DNA from 3 places in the Alteromonas sp. KUL150 genome. Region 2 is predicted to be linked to each of the others. Evidence: predicted binding sites of a transcription regulator. Region 2 holds the regulator's gene; each other region holds the start of a gene.
The links. Region 2 encodes ArgR, which controls arginine synthesis, uptake and breakdown. Its sites were predicted from a motif close to ANTGAATANNTATTCANT; they were not measured.

Region 1 (7,489 bases), on a different contig from region 2:
GCCTTCGCAGAGCCTGTCTTGTGGGCAAACGCGACCACAGACCTCTGGCAAGCTGTTAGTTTTATGCGAAAGCTCTGCGGCTTCTAAAATTCGGCCTTCGTTAGCCAAGCTCAACCACTGAGGAATGTAGTTGTGCACGGGACACTTCCATTCGCAATAGGGGTTACCGCAGTCCAAGCAGCGATCTGCTTGGCCTTCGGTTTGAGATTGGCTAAGCGGCTGATAAATTTCCGCGAACTCATGTTTGCGTACCATGATCGGCTTTTTCGGCGGATCGATACGTTCAACATCGACAAATTGATATACGTTCTTTGCCATAAACTAAATCCTCTTACTGAGCCTGAATGCGTAATTCAGCACTTGAACGACTGATGTGACCAAGCAAGTTTTTCACATCACTGGTTTTTGGCTTAATAAGCTTAAAGCGTTTCAGCGTTGCGGCGAAATCAGTAAGCAACGATAACGAATGCTCGCTTCCTGTTTCTTCGTAATGCTGATTAATTAAGCCACGTAAGTGCTCAGCAAGAATTGCTTTATCTTCAATTGACATAACATCGACTAGTTCGGCATTTACACGGTTGTCAAGATCGTCGCCATCATCCATAAGATAGGCAAAACCACCTGTCATACCAGCACCGAAGTTAACACCAACCGGACCAAGAACAGCCACAATACCGCCTGTCATGTACTCGCAGCCGTTATCCCCAATACCTTCCACTACCGCAATGGCACCAGAGTTACGAACGCCAAAGCGCTCACCGGCACGGCCAGCAGCAAACAGCTTACCGCCGGTTGCACCGTAAAGGCAGGTGTTACCCATAATGGCGCTGTCGTGGGCGTCGTATGAGATGTCGCGAGGCGGATGAATAACCAGCTTACCGCCGGTCATCCCTTTACCTACATAATCGTTGGCATCGCCTTCAAGGTGCATATGCAGGCCGCCAGCGTTCCATACGCCAAAGCTTTGACCTGCTGTGCCAGTAAGCTCAACTTTGATAGGTGTATCTTCAAAGTCGTGGTTACCGTGATGTTTAGCAATTTCACCCGACAGCAATGCGCCTACAGAGCGGTCTGTGTTGCGAATTGGGTATTTAAGGGTAATCGACTTGCCCTCAACCACAGCTTGCTGACCGTCTTTGAGCATCTGGGCATTCAGCTCGCCTTTATCAATTGGCGCGTTAGTCGTTTGCGAGCAGAATAAACGCGTGTGCTCACCTGCTTTAGGCTGCGCTAGCAATGGAGACAAATCTAAACGGTTTTGTTTAGCAGTAATGCCATCTAGCACCCTAAGTAGCTCTGTGCGACCAACAAGGTCGTCGAACTTAGCAATACCCATCGACGCCATGATTTCACGTACTTCCTGAGCAATGAACTTAAAGTAGTTCATTACCATGTCTGGTAGGCCGATGAAGTGGTCGTCACGCAGCTTTTGATCCTGCGTTGCTACACCGGTTGCACAGTTGTTTAGGTGGCAAATACGCAAGTATTTACAACCTAAAGCCACCATTGGGCCTGTACCAAAGCCAAAGCTTTCCGCACCTAAGATACCTGCTTTTACAACATCAAGACCGGTTTTCAAACCACCGTCGGTTTGAACGCGAACCTTGTGGCGTAGTCCATTTTCGATAAGTGCTTGCTGAGTTTCAGATAAACCTAATTCAAATGGGCTACCTGCATACTTAACCGATGTTAGCGGGCTTGCACCTGTACCGCCGTCGTAACCTGAAACGGTGATAAGGTCGGCATAAGCTTTTGCTACGCCCGTTGCGATCGTACCTACACCCGGCTCAGATACTAGCTTAACTGATATCAGCGCCGTTGGATTAACCTGTTTCAAATCGAAAATTAGCTGCGCTAAATCTTCAATTGAATAGATATCGTGGTGTGGAGGCGGTGAAATAAGAGTTACACCCGGCACAGAGAAACGTAGCTGTGCGATGTACTTATTTACTTTGTCGCCAGGAAGCTGACCACCTTCACCGGGTTTTGCACCTTGCGCCACTTTAATTTGAATAACGTTAGCGTTAACCAAATAATGAGGCGTTACACCAAAACGACCTGATGCAACCTGCTTAATTTTAGAGTTCTTTTCAGTACCAAATCGAGAAGGGTGTTCACCACCTTCCCCCGAGTTTGACTGACCGCCCAAGCGGTTCATGGCAATCGCCAGCGCTTCATGGGCTTCAGGGCTTAATGCACCAATTGACATTGCTGCGGTATCAAAGCGAGGGAATAGATTTTCCGGTGCTTCTACTTCGCTAATATCAATAGGATCGCAATTAGGGTTGATGGCTAGCAAGTCGCGAATGTGCGCAGGTGCACGCTCGTTAACTAGCTTAGCGTATTGCTGATAGTCGTCGTAGTTACCTGACACCACCGCTTTTTGAAGCGTGCTAACTACGTCAGGGTTATAGGCGTGGTATTCGCCGCCATGTACATATTTTAGCAAGCCGCCGTGGTCTACTGATTTACGCTTGAGCCACGCTATGCGATTGAGGTTAATAAGGTCTTGATGGAAGTCATCGAAGCCTGCACCTTGAATACGCGACGTCACGCCTTTGAAACAAAGCTTCATCACTTCGTTATTCACGCCCACTGCTTCAAAGAGCTTAGAGCTACGATAGCTAGCTACAGTGCTAATACCCATCTTAGACATGATCTTATACAAGCCTTTATTGATACCCTTACGGTAGTTCAACGTGGCCTGCATAGGAGAAATGTCTAGCTCGCCTTTTTCGCAAAGCTGCTCGATAGTTTCGTATGCAAGGAATGGGTAAACCGCGGTTGCACCCAAGCCGATAAGTACGGCAAAGTGATGCGGATCGCGGGCGCTTGCCGTTTCAACAACAACGTTCGCGTCGCAGCGCAGTGACTTTTCTACCAAACGGCGCTGAACGGCACCCACTGCCATTGCTGCAGGGATAACTAAGCGGTTTTGTTTAATGTTTCTGTCAGACAGAATAACGAACGCAGCGCGTTTGTTTTTAACCAGCATTTCTACTTCATTACATACGCGCTCAATGGCTTTCTTCAAACCTTCTTGCGGTGCATATTGAAGCTCTACCACTTCAGAGTAGTAGTTGTCTGGGTTGAATTCACGCAGCTGTTTAAGGTCGGTATACATCAATATTGGCGAGTCGAACAATACTCGGTCAGCGTAACCTGACGTTTCACTAAATACGTTTTGTTCACGTCCAATACAGGTTGCCAGCGACATTACGTGATTCTCACGTAGCGGATCGATAGGCGGGTTAGTAACCTGTGCAAACTGTTGACGGAAATAGTCATAGATTGTGCGCTGACGCGATGACATAACCGCCATTGGCGTGTCGTCACCCATTGAGCCAACGGCTTCTTGACCGTCTTTCGCTAGCACTTTCACAACCTGCTGAATTTCTTCGTAGCTATAGGCGTGCAGCTTGTGATACACCGCCATAGCGTCATCATTAAATACACGCTTACCAATAAGAGAGGCATCAAGCTCCTCGATAGGTGTAAGTCGGCGAATGTGTTTATCTAACCACTCTTTATAAGGATGGCGAGCCTTGAGGTCGTCATCAATTTCGGTAGAACGCCAGATTTTGCCCGTGTAGGTATCTACAGCAAGCATTTCACCTGGGCCAACTCGACCTTTTTCGATAACGTCGGCCTGCTCGTAATCCCAAATACCTACTTCAGAGGCAAGGGTAATGAAACCGTTCTTAGTAATAACGTAACGAGCAGGACGTAGACCATTTCTATCAAGGTTACAGGCAACGTGGCGACCGTTAGTTAAAACGATACCCGCTGGGCCGTCCCATGGTTCCATGTGCATAGAGTTGAACTCGTAAAATGCACGAAGATCATCGTCCATGGTCTTGTTGTTTTGATAGGCGGGTGGAACAAGTAACCGCATAGCACGGAATAAATCCATACCGCCGGCTAAGAATAGCTCCAGCATGTTATCCAGCGATGATGAGTCTGAACCTTCAGTATTAACAAAAGGTGCTGCATCTTTAAGGTCTGGAATAAGTGGCGTTGAGAATTTAGCAGCACGTGCCATTGCCCAGTCGCGGTTACCTTTAATAGTGTTAATTTCACCATTATGCGCAAGGAAACGGAAAGGCTGAGCTAGCGGCCAGCGTGGTAATGTGTTTGTTGAGAAGCGCTGGTGGAATACGCAGATTGCGCTTTGCATACGCTCGTCGGCAAGATCGTGATAAAAGGCAGGCAAGTCTTTCGGCATTACCAAGCCTTTGTAGATTGTTACAAGGCCTGAAAGACAAGCCACATAAAAATCGGGATCTTGTTCAAGACGCTTTTCTGCTCGGCGGCGGATCATATACAAACGACGTTCTAGGTCGCGTTTTCTCCAGCCTGCAGGTGCGTTAACGAACACCTGTTCGATTTGCGGAACGCCCGTTAGCGCTAATTCACCCAGTACTGAGCGGTCGACAGGCACTTCGCGCCAACCCACTACTGATAATGTTTCTTTTTCTAGTTCTTCATTAAGTACTTCACGCGCGGCTTGCGCAAGCACTGGGTCCTGACTTAAGAAAATCATGCCCACGCCGTATTTTTTGCTGAGTTTCCAGCCATTTTCTTCGGCGATTGCATGGAAGAACGCATCCGGTTTCTGTAGTAATAAACCACAGCCGTCACCGGTTTTCCCGTCGGCGGCGATACCGCCGCGATGCTGCATACGGTCAAGGCCGTGTATAGCAGTTGTTACCAATTCATGACTGGCTTCCCCATGAGTGTGAGCGATTAAGCCAAACCCACAGTTGTCCCGGGAATCATTGGGATTATATAAACTCATCTCTTAACTCCTTCAACCTTTTGACTGGGCAAGGTATGCGTTGCGTGTAGATGCGCCTAGGTTTGCGTATCACAACATTATTAGACGTCTTTTAGCCTGCTAGCGTTATTGCTTACAGTGCGCGCCTTTCTTGTCGTTATTTATTATTAGAGGATTACCAGTCGTTTCCGCATTTTTATGCATTATTGCGATGCGGGCCGTACAAAATACCCACATTGAAAACTAAAATCAAACGCTAAAATTGCTCGGCTTCTTAGCTTTTAGTATAAATATAAATTAATTGTTTAATTTCAATAATTTGCATTATTTATTTTAGGTTTGTAACAAAATTGTTATAAGCCTAGAAATTCAATTAAATGGCACCGTCTAAACGATAATAGTTTTCGTTTGTATAATCATCGTGAATAAATATGCTTTTTAGTTGTCATTTTATGTTGTCAATGATGGGTTGGGCTGTATTTTTATTAAATTGTAAAGTTTTAGTTCCGGTTACATAAGAGGTTTGCTATGTTGGTTAAAAAATAACCTGGTGTAAAGTTGGATATGGTGTTAATGCAATAATAGGTACTTCGACATTACACTCTGAATTGGCCGGCAAGCGAGCGTTTCGGTAAAAATTGAAGAATAAAAATTCACTGTCGTAGCGATAGACGCAACTATTAAGGAAGATGAGATAATGCCCCTGTCCACACTGCCTAAAACTTCACTGAGGCTCGCTGAACACAGATTGGTAGGCGAGAACGTGAGCTTTAAATCGTCGCCAAATACTTCTGGACCATTTGAGTCTAACGCTCCTGATACCATTGTCATTCACTTTACCGCGGGAAGCAGTTTGCAATCGTCAGTCGATGTCCTCACTAGTGCAGATAGTGGCGTTTCCGCCCATTTCGTCATTGGCCGAAACGGTGACATTGTGCAATTGCTGCCGACCAATCAAATAGCATGGCATGCTGGTGTAAGCGCTTATGCTGGAAGAACTGACTTAAACCGCTACTCAATAGGCATCGAGCTAGATAACGCGGGTCAGCTAGAGCCGAGAGACGACGGTCTCTTTGAAAGCTGGTTTGGCAGGCGTTACGAAAAGAGCGAAACGATAGAAGCACTTCACCCTAATCAATCCGTTATGGGCTATTGGCATAAATATACGGATATTCAAATTGCCACAACAGCAAGCCTTTGTCGTTTGCTTTGTGCTCACTATCCAATTTCTACATTGATTGGACATGAAGAAATTGCGCCTTCTCGAAAGGTTGATCCCGGCCCGGCCTTTCCCATGGAAGCATTACGAAAATTGTTGATGTTAGGTGCATATAAGCAGGAGTCGCACTCATATAAAGATGGCCTAAACAATGAGATCGCTTTGCGTCAAGAAACCCATGAGAGATCTGAAAATACTGTACATAACATAAAAGGTCGCGTGGCTAGCGTAAGCGCAAACACGTTAAATGTGCGCAAAGGGCCAAGCGCGTCATTTTCATTGGTTGATAACACGTTGCAAAAAGGCGAAGTGCTGAAGATATTAGAAACGCAGGGGGAGTGGGCTAAAGTTTCATTTACAAAAATAGGATGGGTGAACACGCAATACATTAATGAAATCTCCGAGAGATTACCGTTTGAAGGATAGTCATTGACCTTGTGCATGTAGATAGAAAATTATCTATGCGGATTGGTATAACGCATTCCCGAAGTGGTGAAAGCCTGATAGGATAAAGGCAAAATAAGTTTCAATTTGACGTACATGCATTCAGATTCACCAAACGATTCTTGGGCAATTCGCTTTGCTCAATTTGTGCAGCGATTTGGCACACTAAAGCTCAGCATACTATTCGTTGTGCTTTCCCTTGTATTCACGCTTGGCGGTTCATACGTAATTCGCGTAAGTATGGGGAGTCAGGTCCAGCCTGATGATTTTATTAGCGCCGTAGTCCTTACGATGCTTTCAGCGCCATGGGTATTGTATTTCTTCAGTGAGCTAATTAAGCAATTAGAAAACTCACGAACTAATTTAAAAGAAGTAGTAAGCCAGTTAGAAAGTTTGCGAGAAGAAGATGTGTTCCTGAATCGAGAGCTTCAGAGCAATATCAGGCAATTGAACCATGAGATAGAGCAGCGAAAACAAGCACAAGAAGAACGTGAAGCTCTTTTTAAAGACCTTGAAAGAGAAATTCAAGATAAGTCAGAACAAGAAGCCCAGGCACGCCGTCTTTCAACATTACTACGTTCAATTATTGATGCTTCTCCAGATCTCATCTACTACCGCAATGAAGAAGGCCGTTTTGCTGGCTGTAATCGCATTGCTGAACTTATGACGGGTAAAACCGAGCAAGAGCTTTTGGGGTTAACGCCGAAAGATGTTTATGAAGAAGAGCTTGCCCGCCAAATTGTTGCCAGTGATCACGAAGTATTAGAAACCAACGCCAGTATTACCGAAGAATTGTGGTTGCGCTTTGCTGATGGGCGTCGTCGTTACTTTGAAATGAAGCGTGTGCCTTTCTTCGATAAAGAAGGTAATCGTCTAGGCTTGTTGTCCTTTGGTCGAGATATGACCGAGCGCAAACAAGCTGAAAATGCCGCTGCTAAGGCTAGCACGGACAAAACCCGTTTTATCGCTACCATCAGTCACGAACTGCGTACGCCACTCAATGGTATTGTTGGCTTGAGCCGCATGCTGCGCGATACAGAGTTAACCGA
Region 2 (7,489 bases):
TAGTCGCCCTGCGAAGCGTAAGCCACAAGGCGGTATTGAAAGCCTTCGTGCTATTCCATGGATTTTCGCTTGGGCTCAAACCCGTTTAGTACTGCCAAGCTGGTTAGGCGTGATGCGCGCTATTGATAGCGTGAAGACTCCTGAGAACGAGAAAGTGGTTAACGAGATGTTCAGCGAATGGCCATTCTATCGTTCGCGTCTTTCAATGCTAGACATGGTGTTCCACAAAGCTGACCCACGCATTAGTGAAGCTTATGATGAGCGCCTTGTACCTAAAGAGCTCAAGCACTTTGGTGAAGCGCTGCGTAGCGAGCTTAAAGAAAGCATCTCGTCACTGTTGGCTATCACAGGCGATGACGACATTATGAAGAACGACCCGCAGGGTAAAGAGTCTATGGAAATTCGCGCTGCGTATTTACAACCTCTACATTACCTGCAAATTGAGCTTCTAGATCGTATTCGTAAAGCCGGTGATGATGCACAGAACACCAGCTTAGAACGCGCAATGATGGTTACCATCGCGGGTATTGCCATTGGTATGCGTAATACAGGTTAGTCACTGTGTTAGCGAAGTGGTTGAATTGACGCACATAGCTTTATTTTGTTAGTCACCAATCGCTTCGCTAAGTAAAAAGATCAAGAAAGCCCGCTTCATATGATGAAGCGGGCTTTTTTATTGCTTAAGTCTTTCTACTTACACTCAAGATAAGTACTAACAAGTTAGATCAAAACGGTCTGCGTTCATCACCTTCGTCCGCGCTGCAACAAAGTCTTTTTGAAGGTAGTTTCTGTAACCATCTGCAATTGGCTCTAGCGGATCAAACGATTCAGCATAGGTCATGTCGTCAGTGGCATCACCACGTCCTAGTGAGAAAGGAACAGGTACGTCAGGCTCTATATAACGAACTTTTGGTCCTAGGTCGCGGTGAGTAAGTTTAAACCATGCACGAGCGAACACTTCGCTGAAATATTCACGATCGTTATAGAATTTTTCAGAAATTTTTCTATATTCTGGATCCATTTTCATCGCCATATCGGGGTCGGTCATAATAGGGTTATAGCGTTTTGATGGATCTTCAACATCAACAAGCTTATCTTCTTCCTTAATGTTAATTGGTTCCCTCTGCTCAGCACTGGCAGGAGACTTTTTCAGTTCCCAATCGTTATTAAGCAGTAGGTGGAAATATCCGTTGTCCCATTGCGTAGGATTCGTCGTCCACGCGCCTTCAATGCCACTTGATACGGTATCGCGACCAATACTGCGACTCTCATGGTTCATCCAACCAAGACCCGCTTCTTCAATGCCTGCTGCTTCTGGGTCTGGGCCTAACGCTTCTGCGCTTCCGTTACCGTGACATTTAGCGACCGTGTGGCCACCGGCTGCTAACGCAACGGTTTCTTCGTCGTTCATTGCCATACGCGCAAAGGTTTCACGTACGAGGGCTGCCGTTTTAAGTGGATCTGGTTTACCGTTAACGCCTTCAGGGTTTACGTAAATAAGGCCCATCTGCAATTCGGTACGAGCCTGCAGCATGCCACGACATACGAATCATAAGACCGCCATAGTGCCCCCAATCTGCTGGCCACCAAGGCTGTGAATCTGTCATTAAGTCGGTGAGATCTTTTTTAAGGGCTTGAAAGTCTAGTTTTTTAACCTCTTCACGGTAATCTAAGTCCTCTTCCATTGGGGTTGTCTTCGTATCGTGCTGATGCAGAATGTCTAAGTTTAAGGCTTCAGCCCATCAGTCCATTACTGTTGTCCCCGTGGCTGTTAAACCACCATGCATGACCGGGCATTTTTTGTCGAATCATTCACATCACCTAACTTTGCATCGCTCATATTACATCCTCTTTGCCTGTTCGTTTGCGTTATACAACTCACACGTTAGTTAGGTTATAGGATTGACCTATGGGGTTACGCTGTGACACCACCTTCGACATCAAAAAAGCGTTATTCAAGGATAGCCAAAATTTTGGTCTTTCCCACATTACAAAAACATTATCTCATCATATTGGCACTTGCCCATTAGAACTAATACAGGTAAGCCGCTAATCTTTTTCTCATGGCTGACAGCCACAGAATATTGAAGGGTTATGCTTATACTACAGTTAAAGGTATTACTGCAGATTCAGGTGAAATCAGGCTTTTTGATGTAACGAAATACCCATCTCTGAACTAACCTAAACACAGTTCCATTCGAAATTGCCAACATAATATGACCTTATTAATCATGGTTTCCCACAAGAGGTTACAAACAGATCATCCGTACAGTTAAAAAGTCGCTTCGACCTTAATACACTTTAAAGGTCCCAATTCTTGGGGATTTTATTAATAGATTAAGGATGACTTATGCAAGAGTTAAATGTAGAAGAAGTAACACAAGTGTCTGGAGCAATGAGTGACTGGACCTCTGGAGGCATGGCAGTAATAGGCCTTGGGATTGCCGGAGGTCCAGCTACAGGTATATTCGGACTCGCTGTCGGCGGAGCAATGATGTTCATTGGCTATTTCGGCGAGTAAGAAGTGATAAAAGCTCACCTTTGGGCGAGCTTTTAATCTCCACCTAATGAGGGTAAAACACCATGAAACATAAAAAATTGGCTGATTTCACTTACCTAGTTTTGATCTTTACAACGTTCATCGCCTCCTACTTTAAAGATAGCGATTCTTTTTTTTACACATTTACCGTACTAACGCTGGGTTACATAGTCATTCTTCAGCATGGAATTATTCAACGTTTGGATTTTAACGAAGCCCCCCTATCTGTGGGTAATAAATCTATAAATATAGAAAAATGAGATTTGGGGCTGAGAGAAGTTTTGATAAGTAAACTTGCACCACAAACGCCGTCGCAATGTCTACAAAGATGCAACAAAAAAAGCTCGATAAGTAAGGTCGTAACAGACTGCTCTTTTCTAAAAAAACTTCAGTGATTAGGCTATTGAGGTGTTTGGAGGTGGCGGGGCTTTGATAAGTAGGCTCTCCACCGCAGGGAAGCGGTGGCGAAGCCTACAGGGAAGTATTCACGGCGTGCCTACGTTCAAAGGCCCGCCAATGACACTCACCGATTAGCCGTTTACGAAGTCAACGCCTAGCTTGATGTCGCCGCGTAGGCCTTCAAGCATGTCGTTTTTCGCTTTTTCTTCAAATGCGCTTAGCTCGCCGTATGGCAAGATTTCTTCAACACCGTTTGCACCTAGGCGAACTGGGTGTGCGAAGAATGCTGCGTCGTCGCTGTCGTCAGTTTGTACGTAAGTGTACTCAACCACGTTCTCACCTTGCATTGCTGCAACTAGAGATAAACAGAAGCGCGCTGCTGCTTGACCCATAGATAGGGTTGCAGAGCCACCGCCCGCTTTTGCTTCAACAACTTCAGTACCCGCATTCTGGATACGAGTAGTTAGGCTAGACACTTCTTCGTCAGTAAACTCAACGCCTTCAACTTGTGAAAGTAGAGGAAGGATAGTTGTACCAGAGTGACCACCGATTACCGGTACGTGCACTGAAGATACGTCTACACCTTTAAGTTCAGCAACGAAAGTTTCAGCACGGATAACGTCAAGCGTAGTTACACCGAAAAGCTTGTTCTTGTCGTAAACGCCTTTTGCTTTTAGCGTTTCAGCTGCAATAGCTACAGTAGTGTTCACTGGGTTAGTGATGATACCAACACACGCGTTCGGGCAGTTATCAGCTACACCTTCAATTAGGTTTTTAACAATGCCGGCGTTGATGTTGAACAGATCAGAACGATCCATACCTGGCTTACGAGGCATACCTGCTGGAATAAGAACAACGTCTGCTCCAGTAAGTGCACCAGCAAGGTCATCTTTACCGTGACCGGTTACTTTTACCGCAGTTGGGATGTGGCTCAAATCAACGGCAACACCAGGAACTACTGGCGCAACGTCGTAAAGCGCTAAATCTGAACCTGCTGGCAATTGTGTTTTCAACAACAAAGACAGCGCCTGACCAATACCACCGGCAGCACCTAACACGGCTACTTTCATACCATTTCTCCTATGGGATTACTTCACGTATTTAAACGGAACGTCACACTAATGCAACGCGGGGGAAAACTCAATCACCGGATCGTCTTATTAACGTTATTTATGGCGATTTTTATTCGATATTCATTATCATGAATGATTATGCAAAGAAATTGCGCAAAGTCCACCTGTGCGGCACAATATACGCATACTAAATATAATTCCTAACGATAACCCTCAGAAAAGAAAAGAGCGCTAATGGCAAACGCAAAACAAGAGCAACTCATCAAGGCTTTTAAAGAGATTCTCAAAGCGGAAAGTTACGGTTCACAAGGCGAAATTGTGGATGCTTTGAAGTCGCAAAGCTTTGACAATATCAGCCAGTCAAAAATATCAAGAATGCTGAGCAAGTTTGGTGCGGTAAGAACGCGTAACGCCCGTGGTGACATGGTTTATTGCCTTCCCCCTGAGCTTGGTATGCCAACGGCTAAAAGCCCGTTAAAACAGCTCGTATTAGACATTGTGCACAACAATGTGATGGTGATTATCAGAACGAGTCCAGGTGCTGCTCAGCTTATCGCGCGCTTGCTAGATTCTTTGAGCAAAAAAGACGGTGTGTTAGGTACCATTGCCGGCGATGATACAATATTTATTGCCCCCGCAGATGTATCTAAAATAGAAGAGCTAAGACAGCGGGTTGAAGACCTGTTTGAGAACGTTTAAAAAAATGCTTCTGTCTATCAATATAAGTAAAAGTGCCATTGACTAAAGAGCGCTTTGAACGAAATTATGGCTTCGCAAAACAAAGAAACCGCCGTAATAAGGCGGTTTCTTCATTTTTAGTATTAGCACGTTAATTAGGACAGAAGCTTAATGAGCGCGTCTGCTGCTGGGCGTGACGATGGCGGATTTTGACCGGTAACCAATAGACCATCAGTACAAACCTTCACAGCAAAATCATCTGCACTTTCATAATTTCCGCCTTTCTTGACTAACTCATCTTCAACTAGGTAAGGCACTACATCAGTGAGTTCCATTGCAGCTTCTTCGCTATTTGAAAAACCGGTTACCGCTTTGCCGTCTACTAAATACTTGCCATCAGGAGTTTTTACATCCTTCAGCACGATTGGAGCGTGACAAACTGCCCCGACGGGTTTATTAGCAGCGATAGTCTCTTCAATCAATTTGATGGAGTGCGCGTTATCTGAGAGGTCCCACAATGGTCCATGACCGCCAGGATAAAATACCGCGTCGAATTCTTCAGCACGAACATCTTCAAGCGGAATAGTCGAAGCGATTGCACTACGCGCTAACTCATCTTTCGTGTATCGAATTGCATCATCTGTCATGGCATCGTCAGATAGACTGTTAGGATCAATCGGAACCTGCCCTCCCATCGGCGAGGCCAATGTAATTGTATAACCTTGGTCTTTAAATGCGTAATAAGGTGCGGCGAACTCCTCTAGCCACATACCTGTTTTCTCACCCGTGTCGCCCATAATTTCGTGAGACGTCATTACCATTAACATACGTTTTGACATAAGCCCTCCTTGCGAGCATTTAAAAAATGTAACGCCAATTAATTCGTGTGGTGAAGGGTCTTAGATCATAAAAGAAGAGAAGGATCGATTAGTAGCAAATGAGTGAGATAAATCGCAGGCATAAAAAAGTGCCACTTCCTGTTAAGGAGAGTGGCACCTAACACTACAACTTGTAGTTAGTGTTTACTACTTCTTAGAAGCGGTAGTTAACACCTACGCGGATTTCCCAAAGTGATGGACCGCGAGATACGCTCTGCTCTGGTCTTGAGAATGCACTGTACTCGTATTGACCTGCGTCATTGAAGTTTGCTTCTAACACTTGATCACCACCGAAGCTACCCTGACGGAAGTCGCCCCACTGGTCGTTGATTAAGTTAGTCAAGTTTTCGATTACGAAGAACGCGCTTGCTGTGTGACCTTCATAGAAGCCAGGAAGCTCTTGAGATACACGTAGGTCAGCTTTAAACCACCAGTCAGCAGTTTCACTGTTACGCTCAAGGATCTCGCCGCGTTCGAAGCCATTATCTTCAACCCAACGATTGAATGCAGCTTCAGCAACTTCAGCTGTTTGAAGTACATCACCATCACGGTTTGTCTGATCAACAAACACTACGTTCGGGTCGTTTACTTCAGGAATGTAAATAAGCTGACGAGCAAACACACCATCCCAAGGGAACGCTGAGTTGTTGCTGTGAACGTAAGAGAAAGGCTTACCTTCGTTAGCCGTTGCAAACAAGTTGAAACGCGTTGCATAACCGTCAAAGAACTCAGCTGTATAGCCTAGTGAGAAATTGAAACGGTTGCCAACAGCGTAGTCAGACGTTGCTGCAGATGGATTGTTAGGATCGCTAGTTGCAAAGTTAGCGTAGTTCGAGAACGCAACTGCACTTGTCATCGGGTTAGCATCTTCAGCGTCAACATAAGCATATGATGCAGCCATGTCGAAACCATTATCCCATTCTTTGCTTACGCCGATTGAAAGTACAAGCGAGCTACCGTCGTCACTTGAATCCACGTTACCAAGAATAAAGTCAGACGTCTCGTTACGGTCTGCGTCAATGCGCTCGTAAATTGGACGACCATCAAAACGGTTTTGACCTGAGTAAACGATGTTTGCGTCTCTAACAATCGCTGAGTCTTGGCGATCGGTATAGATCATATCGGCATTGATTAGGTAGTCGTTCTCAGTCACGTAGGTGAAGCCTAACGCGTACTTCCACTCAGACGGAATTTCAAAGTCTGGGTCAGTTGCATTCGTGTTTCCGTCACCATCTGTAAGACTAGTGTTCGCCACTTCGTCAAATAGATCTTGTGGTACGTCGAAGATTGGACGACCTTGGCCCGTTAGCGCTAAGTCAAACAATGAAGTAGTACCGCTTACGAAACCATCAATTTGTCTTTCACGCGTACCGATGTTCGTCACACCGTCGTTTGAGTAAGCATTCGAAATCCAAACGTTCGGGTTACCACCAGAGTAAAGACCCAAACCACCGCGTAGCTCTAAGCTTTCATTAACTGTATAAGTAAAGCCAAAGCGTGGTTGAAGAAGGTCGATACCGTCTACGTTAGCCGTATTGGCAAAGCCATAGCGTTCAGTGAAGTTTTCATTCAGGCGAGGCGTGTCGTCTGAGCCGTAAGTATCATAACGAAGACCTGCCATAATTTTTAGGTCGTCGGTTAGATAAAACTCGTCTTGAACATAGAACGTAGTAATATCGAACGCAAAAGACGCGCCAGCGTCAGCTGGGTTGTTTGTACCCGCTGAGTTGTTGTAGTAAATACGGTCAACCAAGCCAGCTTCAAAGTCTTCAATACTTCTGAAACGGTATTCACCTACCGTGTGCTGCATGAACAAGTTAAATACGTCAGTTTCTTCATATTCAACACCAGCTGTAACTTCGTGGTCACCCCAGAAATAAGTACCAGCAAGCTTGAAGTTGAATACTTCATAGTTAAGGTCG
Region 3 (7,489 bases), on a different contig from region 2:
CCGTGCCCGGAGATGTGGTGTTTAAGCTTTACGACACCTACGGCTTCCCTACTGACTTAACAAATGATGTGGCGCGTGAGCACGACCTCAAAATTGATGAAGAAGGGTTTGAAGCTGCCATGCAGGCGCAGCGTGCCCGAGCACAGCAGGCAAGCAACTTTGGCGCAGACTACAATAGCAAACTCGCCATCGATCACACGACATCATTCACCGGGTACACCGATGTAGAAGGTCAGGCAAATGTTGTTGAGCTTATTGCCGACAATGCATTTGTTGATACGCTAGAAGATGGTCAAGAAGGTGTTGTGGTATTAGACAGCACGCCGTTCTACGCAGAAAGTGGTGGTCAAGCCGGCGATAAAGGCGTACTTCGCGTAGCTAACGGGGAGTTTGTTGTAACCGACACTCAGAAAATGGGCAATGCGTTTGCACATAAAGGTGTAGTGAAAGGAAAGGTTACTAAAGGCGACACGGCAACAGCTGCTATAGACCTCGCTAACCGCGAAGCAATTAAAAAGAACCACAGTGCTACGCACTTACTTCATGCAGCATTGCGTGAAATTCTAGGTGAGCACGTAACGCAGAAAGGTTCATTGGTTGAAGCGCCACGAATGCGTTTTGATTTCTCTCATTTTGAAGCGGTAACGGCACAGCAGCTTGTGGAGATTGAGCGACGAGTTAACCAAGAAATACGAGCAAATCACACGCTAGCCACTGAACTTATGGACTTAGACGAAGCCAAAGCTTCAGGCGCAATGGCACTATTTGGAGAGAAGTACGACGAAAAAGTTCGTGTGGTAACTATGGGTCCATTCTCTGTTGAGCTATGTGGTGGTACTCATGTTACCCGAACTGGTGATATTGGTTTGTTTAAAATTACGAGTGAGGCAGGTATTGCATCTGGCGTTCGACGCATCGAAGCAGTCACTGGCGAACACGCACTTGAAGTCGTGCAAACGCAACAAGCCACACTGTCTTCATTGTCTGCATTATTGAAAACAGACAGCCAAAATGTAGTCGAACGCGTAGTTTCTCTACAAAATCAGACTAAAGAACTAGAAAAAGCGCTCAATTCTGCGAAACAAAAACTGGCGAGTCAGCAAGGTGCTGATATGCTTAGTAATGCAGTAGAAATAAATGGCGTTAAAGTTCTTATAGCGAATTTAGAGGGCGTTGAAGCTAAGTCACTACGCTCAATGATGGACGATATAAAGAACCGAATTGGCGAGGGGATCGTAGTATTAGGTGTAGCGAATGAATCAAAGGTTAATTTGATTGCGGGCGTTACGAAGAATCTAATCAATAAGGTTAAAGCTGGTGAATTGGTTAACTTTGTTGCATCTCAGGTCGGTGGAAAAGGTGGCGGTCGTCCAGATATGGCACAAGCCGGCGGCGACAACCCAGAAAACTTGCAGCAAGCACTCGATTCGGTTAACGCTTGGTTACAAGATAAGCTATAATTATTTACGTATATAACGGTGAGTTTTTGAAGTGACGCAAAAACATGGAATCACCGTCGCCCCCATCGGGTCGTGCTGGTGGGTTGGTAAATCTTAGGGATGACGTTCAGTATTAAGGAACAGGAGCAAGAGAATGCTTATTTTGACTCGTCGAGTTGGTGAAACGCTTATGGTTGGTGACGATGTAACTGTCACTGTTCTTGGCGTAAAAGGGAATCAGGTACGTATCGGTGTTAACGCACCAAAAGAAGTTTCTGTGCACCGTGAAGAAATATACATGCGCATTCAAGCAGAAAAGGGCGGTCAGCCGGGTTCAGCCGAATAATTGCATTATACGCTTCATCGGAAAAGGTCAGCTATTACGCTGGCCTTTTTTGTTTTTTACTGTTTATTCCGGTGATGGTTTTCTAATAGTCATTGTGTTTTTTGGTGCGGCAGCCGATGGTGTGTCGCGTTTAATTTGTTGGCGTTGAGTTATAAAGACTTAAAGCCCGTTGCTCGCTCACTTCTGACGTTCGTTGTTAGCGCAAAGGGATAATATTGCGCAATAATAGATAAAAAGAGATATAAAGCGTTTATCATCAGCTATAATTTGAAGAGCGATTGATAATTTTTAGTATCTGACTTTAGGAAGAGCCGAGAAAAAGCAACGGGCATTTTATTTAATTGCTTGTATTGTGAGCAGATTACTGGTTTTTTGCTCGAATCGTTTAAAATGACAGCGAGCGAACACTTTCTTTATAAAAAAGGTTTGACTCACGCCAACGAATCCGTAAAATGCACCCCGCAGTCAAGGAGAGGTGGGTGAGTGGCTGAAACCAGTTCCCTGCTAAGGAACCATACGCATTACGCGTATCGAGGGTTCGAATCCCTCCCTCTCCGCCATTATCATTCGTTGGTAGTGACGGTCGACAACAAGTTTTTGCGCGTGTGTAGCTCAGCTGGATAGAGTACCTGGCTACGAACCAGGCGGTCGGAGGTTCGAATCCTTCCACACGCGCCACTTAATTTAAAAGCGTCACCTTTCGGAGTGAAATTCGAAAGTATACAAGTTAACGCGTGTGTAGCTCAGCTGGATAGAGTACCTGGCTACGAACCAGGCGGTCGGAGGTTCGAATCCTTCCACACGCGCCATATTGAGAAGCCCACCTTTAAGGTGGGCTTTTTCATTTCTGTTTATTACTATCTTTCTTTGTTAACACCTCTATAAGTGCATTGTTTAAAAAGTAAGCTAAGCTTTAACTGTTAATTGAGCAGTAATCAGCGAGGCAACTTATGTCACACCCATCCACTACTTTTCGATTTTTAGCAGAACCTACAGATGTTAACTTTGGTGGGAACGTTCACGGCGGTATCGTTATGAAATGGATAGACCAAGCTGCCTACGCGTGTGCAGCTCAATGGTCTAAATGCTATTGTGTTACGGTTTCAGCTAACGGAATCCGATTCATTAAGCCTATTAAAGTTGGTCAACTAATAGAGATTACAGCGTCTTTAGTTCATACAGGCGCATCAAGCATGCATATTTACGTTGTGGTGAAATCTGGCGATGCGACCGCAGACACAACGACGGTGGCAAATCGCTGTTTTATCACTTTTATGGCGGTAGATTGCGATGGTAAACCGGCCAACGTTCCTGCCTACATACCGGAAGACGAGCGGCACATGCAGCTCGAGTTAGTAGCCATGCACGCAAAAGATTTTGCAAAGCAGTTAGATAGTGACTTCTCAGACAATATAGGCTTTCATTAGATTATGCCTTACAAAATGAGCGATTGATGGGCGAGACCTAAATTCAGTTACTGATAGCTTATAGAGTCTTTGTTGCAATTTTATTAAGTAAAAATGCATTAAATTTCATATGGTGGCGTTCTGTAGGGTTTTTATTGGTTTTTTATGCTGTTTTGTTGTTTTTTAAAAAACCTCGTGATACTTATTCAAATACCAATATACAAACAGGATTGAATATGAATTCGGGATCCGTCAGTAGCTTGCTTGTTGAAGCGGGTTCATTAATGCTCATTGGAATGGTGTTCGTTTTCTCATTTCTCGGGCTTCTTATCGTAGGTATACACTTAATAGCGCGGTTTTGCGAAGCGTTCCCTGGGGAAATAGAAGAGCCCTCAGTTAATGTAAAAAGAAACAATCAAGCGGTACAACCTGGAATAGACGGAAATGTTATCGCAGCTATTTCCGCAGCCATCCATACCCATCGTCACAATTCAAAAAAATAAGCCTAATCAGGAGTTACCATGTCAAAGCCTCTGGCCCTTACCGAGCTAGTCCTGCGTGATGCCCATCAATCGCTTCTTGCTACGCGTATGCGTATCGAGGATATGCTTCCCATAGCGGAAAAATTAGATAAAGCTGGCTTTTGGTCGGTAGAGTCATGGGGAGGTGCTACTTTTGATGCATGTATTCGTTACCTAGGCGAAGACCCTTGGGAACGGATTAGAAAGCTTAAAGCGGCAATGCCTAACACTAAACAACAAATGCTCCTTCGCGGGCAAAACCTGCTGGGATATCGCCATTACGCTGACGATGTAGTGACACGTTTTGTCGAACGAGCCCACGAAAGCGGCGTTGACGTGTTCAGGATCTTCGATGCCATGAACGACATTCGTAATTTAAAAACAGCGATCAAAGCAACGATAGACAGCGGCGCACATGCTCAGGGCACTATCTCTTATACTGTCAGTCCAGTTCATAACCTTAAGCTTTGGTTAGACATGGCAAAACAGCTTGAAGATTTAGGTGTTCACTCTATTTGCGTAAAAGACATGGCCGGGCTTCTAAAGCCTTATGAATGTGAAGCATTGATTACTGGCTTAAAAGAGACGGTGAGCGTGCCTATTGCTATGCAGTGTCACGCAACAACGGGGCTTAGTACGGCAACGTACCAAAAAGCGATTGATGCGGGGATTGATATGCTGGACACGGCAATCTCTTCAATGAGCATGACGTATGGCCACAGCGCAACAGAAACTATGGTGTCTATTGTAGAGGGCACTGAGCGCGATACCGGCATATCGCTACCTGAGCTTGAGGATATTGCTAGCTATTTCAGAGAGGTGAGAAAGAAATATAGCCAGTTTGAAGGCAGCCTTAAAGGCGTTGATGCGCGAATTCTCTTAGCGCAAGTGCCAGGCGGAATGCTAACCAATATGGAAAGTCAGCTTAAAGAGCAAGGCGCTGAGGATAAGTTTGAGGAGGTACTTAAGGAAATTCCTAGAGTGCGCGAAGATTTGGGGTTCATCCCGCTTGTCACTCCAACATCACAAATTGTGGGCACACAGTCGGTACTTAACGTGCTTACTGGCGAGCGCTACAAAAGTATCATAAAAGAAACGGCTGGCGTACTGAAAGGCGAGTACGGTGCTACGGCTGCTCCGGTCAACAAAGCATTGCAGGAACGTGTGCTTGATGGCGCAGAGCCAATAACGTGTCGTCCTGCTGATAACATTGCACCAGAACTTGATACGCTTAGTAAAGAACTTGATGCTTTGGCAGAGAAAAAGCAACTTTCTCTGGCAGAGGATAAAATTGATGATGTGCTTACTTACGCATTGTTTCCCCAAATCGGCCTTAAGTTTATTGAAAATCGCGGTAATCCAGATGCATTTGAACCAGCGCCTGGTGAACAAGACTCAGCAAGCTCTAGTCCATCGCAGCCGGTTAAAGCCACGTCAAACGTAAAGGCATCTAACTCGTCAGAAACTTATGATGTCAATGTAGATGGTAAGGTGTATCGCGTCGAAGTTGCTCCTTCTGGTACCTTAACAAGTGTGACTCCTGCTAGCGGTGGAAATACGCAGCCCCAAGTTCCAGCGAGTAGCGCAGCACCAGCTGCTGCAGCCTCGTCAGAGTCTATTGATGCGCCATTAGCGGGTAACGTGTTTAAAATCTTGGTAAGAAACGGTGACAGCGTATCAGAAGGTGATGTGGTGATGATCCTCGAAGCCATGAAGATGGAGACTGAGATTCGTTCAGCATACACCGGGACAGTTACCGACATTGTCGTAGGTGAAGGTGATGCTGTAACAAGTGGCCAACCGTTAATCTTATTGGGGTAATGCATGGATAAGTTAATGGTACTTTGGGATAGTACCGCGCTTGCGCATTTTGAAGCGGGCCAGCTAATAATGATGGCCGTAGGCTTTGGTTTACTGTACCTAGCCATTGTGAAAAAGTTCGAGCCATTGCTTTTATTGCCCATCGGTTTCGGTGCGTTGTTGACGAATATTCCGATTGCTGGGTTTTCTGAAGCGGGTGGTTTGCTTCATTACATCTATAAAATCGGCATTGATACCGGCGTATTTCCGCTACTCATTTTTATGGGTGTCGGCGCAATGACGGATTTCAGTGCACTTATTGCAAACCCTAAAATGTTGTTACTTGGCGCAGCGGCGCAGTTTGGGATTTTTGCAACCTTGTTTGGCGCTATCGCTTTAAACCTGATCCCAGGTTTCGAGTTTACGTTAAAGGATGCAAGCGCTATTGCTATTATAGGCGGCGCAGATGGGCCTACGGCGATTTTCTTAGCTTCGAGGCTTGCTCCCGACTTGCTTGGTGCTATTGCCGTAGCCGCCTATTCCTATATGGCATTAGTGCCTATTATCCAGCCACCAATTATGAGAGCTCTGACGACAAAAGAAGAGCGCGAGATAAAAATGGGGCAGCTTCGACCAGTATCAAAGCGCGAAAAAATCATTTTTCCTTTAGCTGTGTTGTTTATGACTATCTTGTTCCTACCAGCTGCTACACCGCTTGTGGGCATGTTCTGTTTTGGTAACCTAATGAAAGAGTGCGGTGTTGTTGATAGGCTTAGCAAAACTGCTCAGAACGAACTTATAAATACGGTTACGATATTTCTCGGTTTGGCGGTTGGTTCAAAGCTATCAGCCGAAGCATTCCTTACCGTTGAAACTTTAGGTATCCTGGGCCTTGGTGCTATCGCATTTGGTATTGGTACCGCCGCTGGAGTACTTATGGCCAAGCTAATGAGCAAACTTTCAGGTGGGAGCATCAATCCACTCATTGGTGCTGCGGGTGTGTCTGCGGTACCTATGGCTGCGCGAGTGGTAAACAAAGTTGGCCTAGAGGCCAATCCCCACAACTTCTTGTTAATGCATGCAATGGGACCTAATGTCGCGGGTGTATTGGGGAGTGCTGTAGCTGCAGGGATCTTATTGGCGCTAGTAGGCTAGTCACAAATCTGGTTAAGATCGACCTGACTATTTAAACGTTAATTATAGAGAGGGGCGCGTTAGCCCCTTTCTGCTATCTTTAGGCTTATCGAAGGGTTTGTTGAGGAACAAGAGATTGATAAGCCGTAACTAATTTCTTGGTGCGAATGTGCTGCGGCCACCTGAAAATAGTTTCTGTTTTGCCTTCTTCTACAATTTCACCGTTCTCCATTACAATGATCTTATCGGCGATATGCCTCACAATACCAAGGTTATGGCTTATAAATACGAAAGCTAAACCGAGTTCTTGTTGTAGCTGCAAAATCAAATTTACCGTTTGAGAGCGTATTGAAGGGTCAAGCGCAGCAAAGGGTTCATCGGCCACTAGCACCTTAGGTTTTAATACAATCGCTCTGGCAAGGGCAACCCTTTGCTGTTGTCCATCGGACAGCATGTGGCGGTAAAAATAGTAGTGCTCTCTTAGTAGACCCACTTTCACCAACATGTCTTCTATGATTGGTTTTCGTTCGGCTTCAGACAGCCCAGTATTTAGTCGCAACGGTTCATCTAAAATCTTTCCTACAGGCACAGCGGGGTTCATGGATTCACTGCTATGTTGCAAGATCATTCGAATATCGTGGGTGCGTTTTTGCTTGTTGTCTTTCGACTGATACTTCGCTAAATACTTGTGTGTGTTAATTTCAATTTCACCAGCATCGGCGGGTAAGGCGCCAACCAAAAGTTTTGCAAGCAACGATTTTCCAGAACGGTTTTCACCGATAATAGCGATTGTTTCTCCACGCTTTACACTCAGGTTTACCGGACCGAGTTGAAACACTTCTG

Region 1: the regulator ArgR is predicted to act here: its motif matches at 4,965-4,982, upstream of gltB (glutamate synthase large subunit).
Region 3: the regulator ArgR is predicted to act here: its motif matches at 3,295-3,312, upstream of GVO62_RS12135 (OadG family protein).

What each region holds. Positions count from the first base shown of each region.
Region 1 is NZ_BLIJ01000018.1:70,142-77,630, forward strand. It holds gene GVO62_RS03755 (FAD-dependent oxidoreductase) at 1-318, opposite strand, end outside; gene gltB (glutamate synthase large subunit) at 332-4,798, opposite strand; gene GVO62_RS03765 (N-acetylmuramoyl-L-alanine amidase) at 5,475-6,422, shown strand; gene arcB (aerobic respiration two-component sensor histidine kinase ArcB) at 6,537-7,489, shown strand, end outside.
Region 2 is NZ_BLIJ01000077.1:35,828-43,316, reverse strand. It holds gene ppc (phosphoenolpyruvate carboxylase) at 1-556, shown strand, start outside; partial or broken gene GVO62_RS18160 (peroxidase family protein) at 881-1,787, opposite strand; gene GVO62_RS18155 (hypothetical protein) at 2,351-2,521, shown strand; gene mdh (malate dehydrogenase) at 3,070-4,008, opposite strand; gene argR (transcriptional regulator ArgR) at 4,246-4,710, shown strand; gene GVO62_RS18140 (type 1 glutamine amidotransferase domain-containing protein) at 4,845-5,528, opposite strand; gene GVO62_RS18135 (TonB-dependent receptor) at 5,722-7,489, opposite strand, start outside.
Region 3 is NZ_BLIJ01000050.1:120,833-128,321, forward strand. It holds gene alaS (alanine--tRNA ligase) at 1-1,460, shown strand, start outside; gene csrA (carbon storage regulator CsrA) at 1,594-1,785, shown strand; tRNA gene GVO62_RS12115 (tRNA-Ser) at 2,255-2,345, shown strand; tRNA gene GVO62_RS12120 (tRNA-Arg) at 2,387-2,463, shown strand; tRNA gene GVO62_RS12125 (tRNA-Arg) at 2,518-2,594, shown strand; gene GVO62_RS12130 (acyl-CoA thioesterase) at 2,736-3,212, shown strand; gene GVO62_RS12135 (OadG family protein) at 3,428-3,694, shown strand; gene oadA (sodium-extruding oxaloacetate decarboxylase subunit alpha) at 3,713-5,533, shown strand; gene GVO62_RS12145 (sodium ion-translocating decarboxylase subunit beta) at 5,537-6,667, shown strand; gene GVO62_RS12150 (ATP-binding cassette domain-containing protein) at 6,753-7,489, opposite strand, start outside.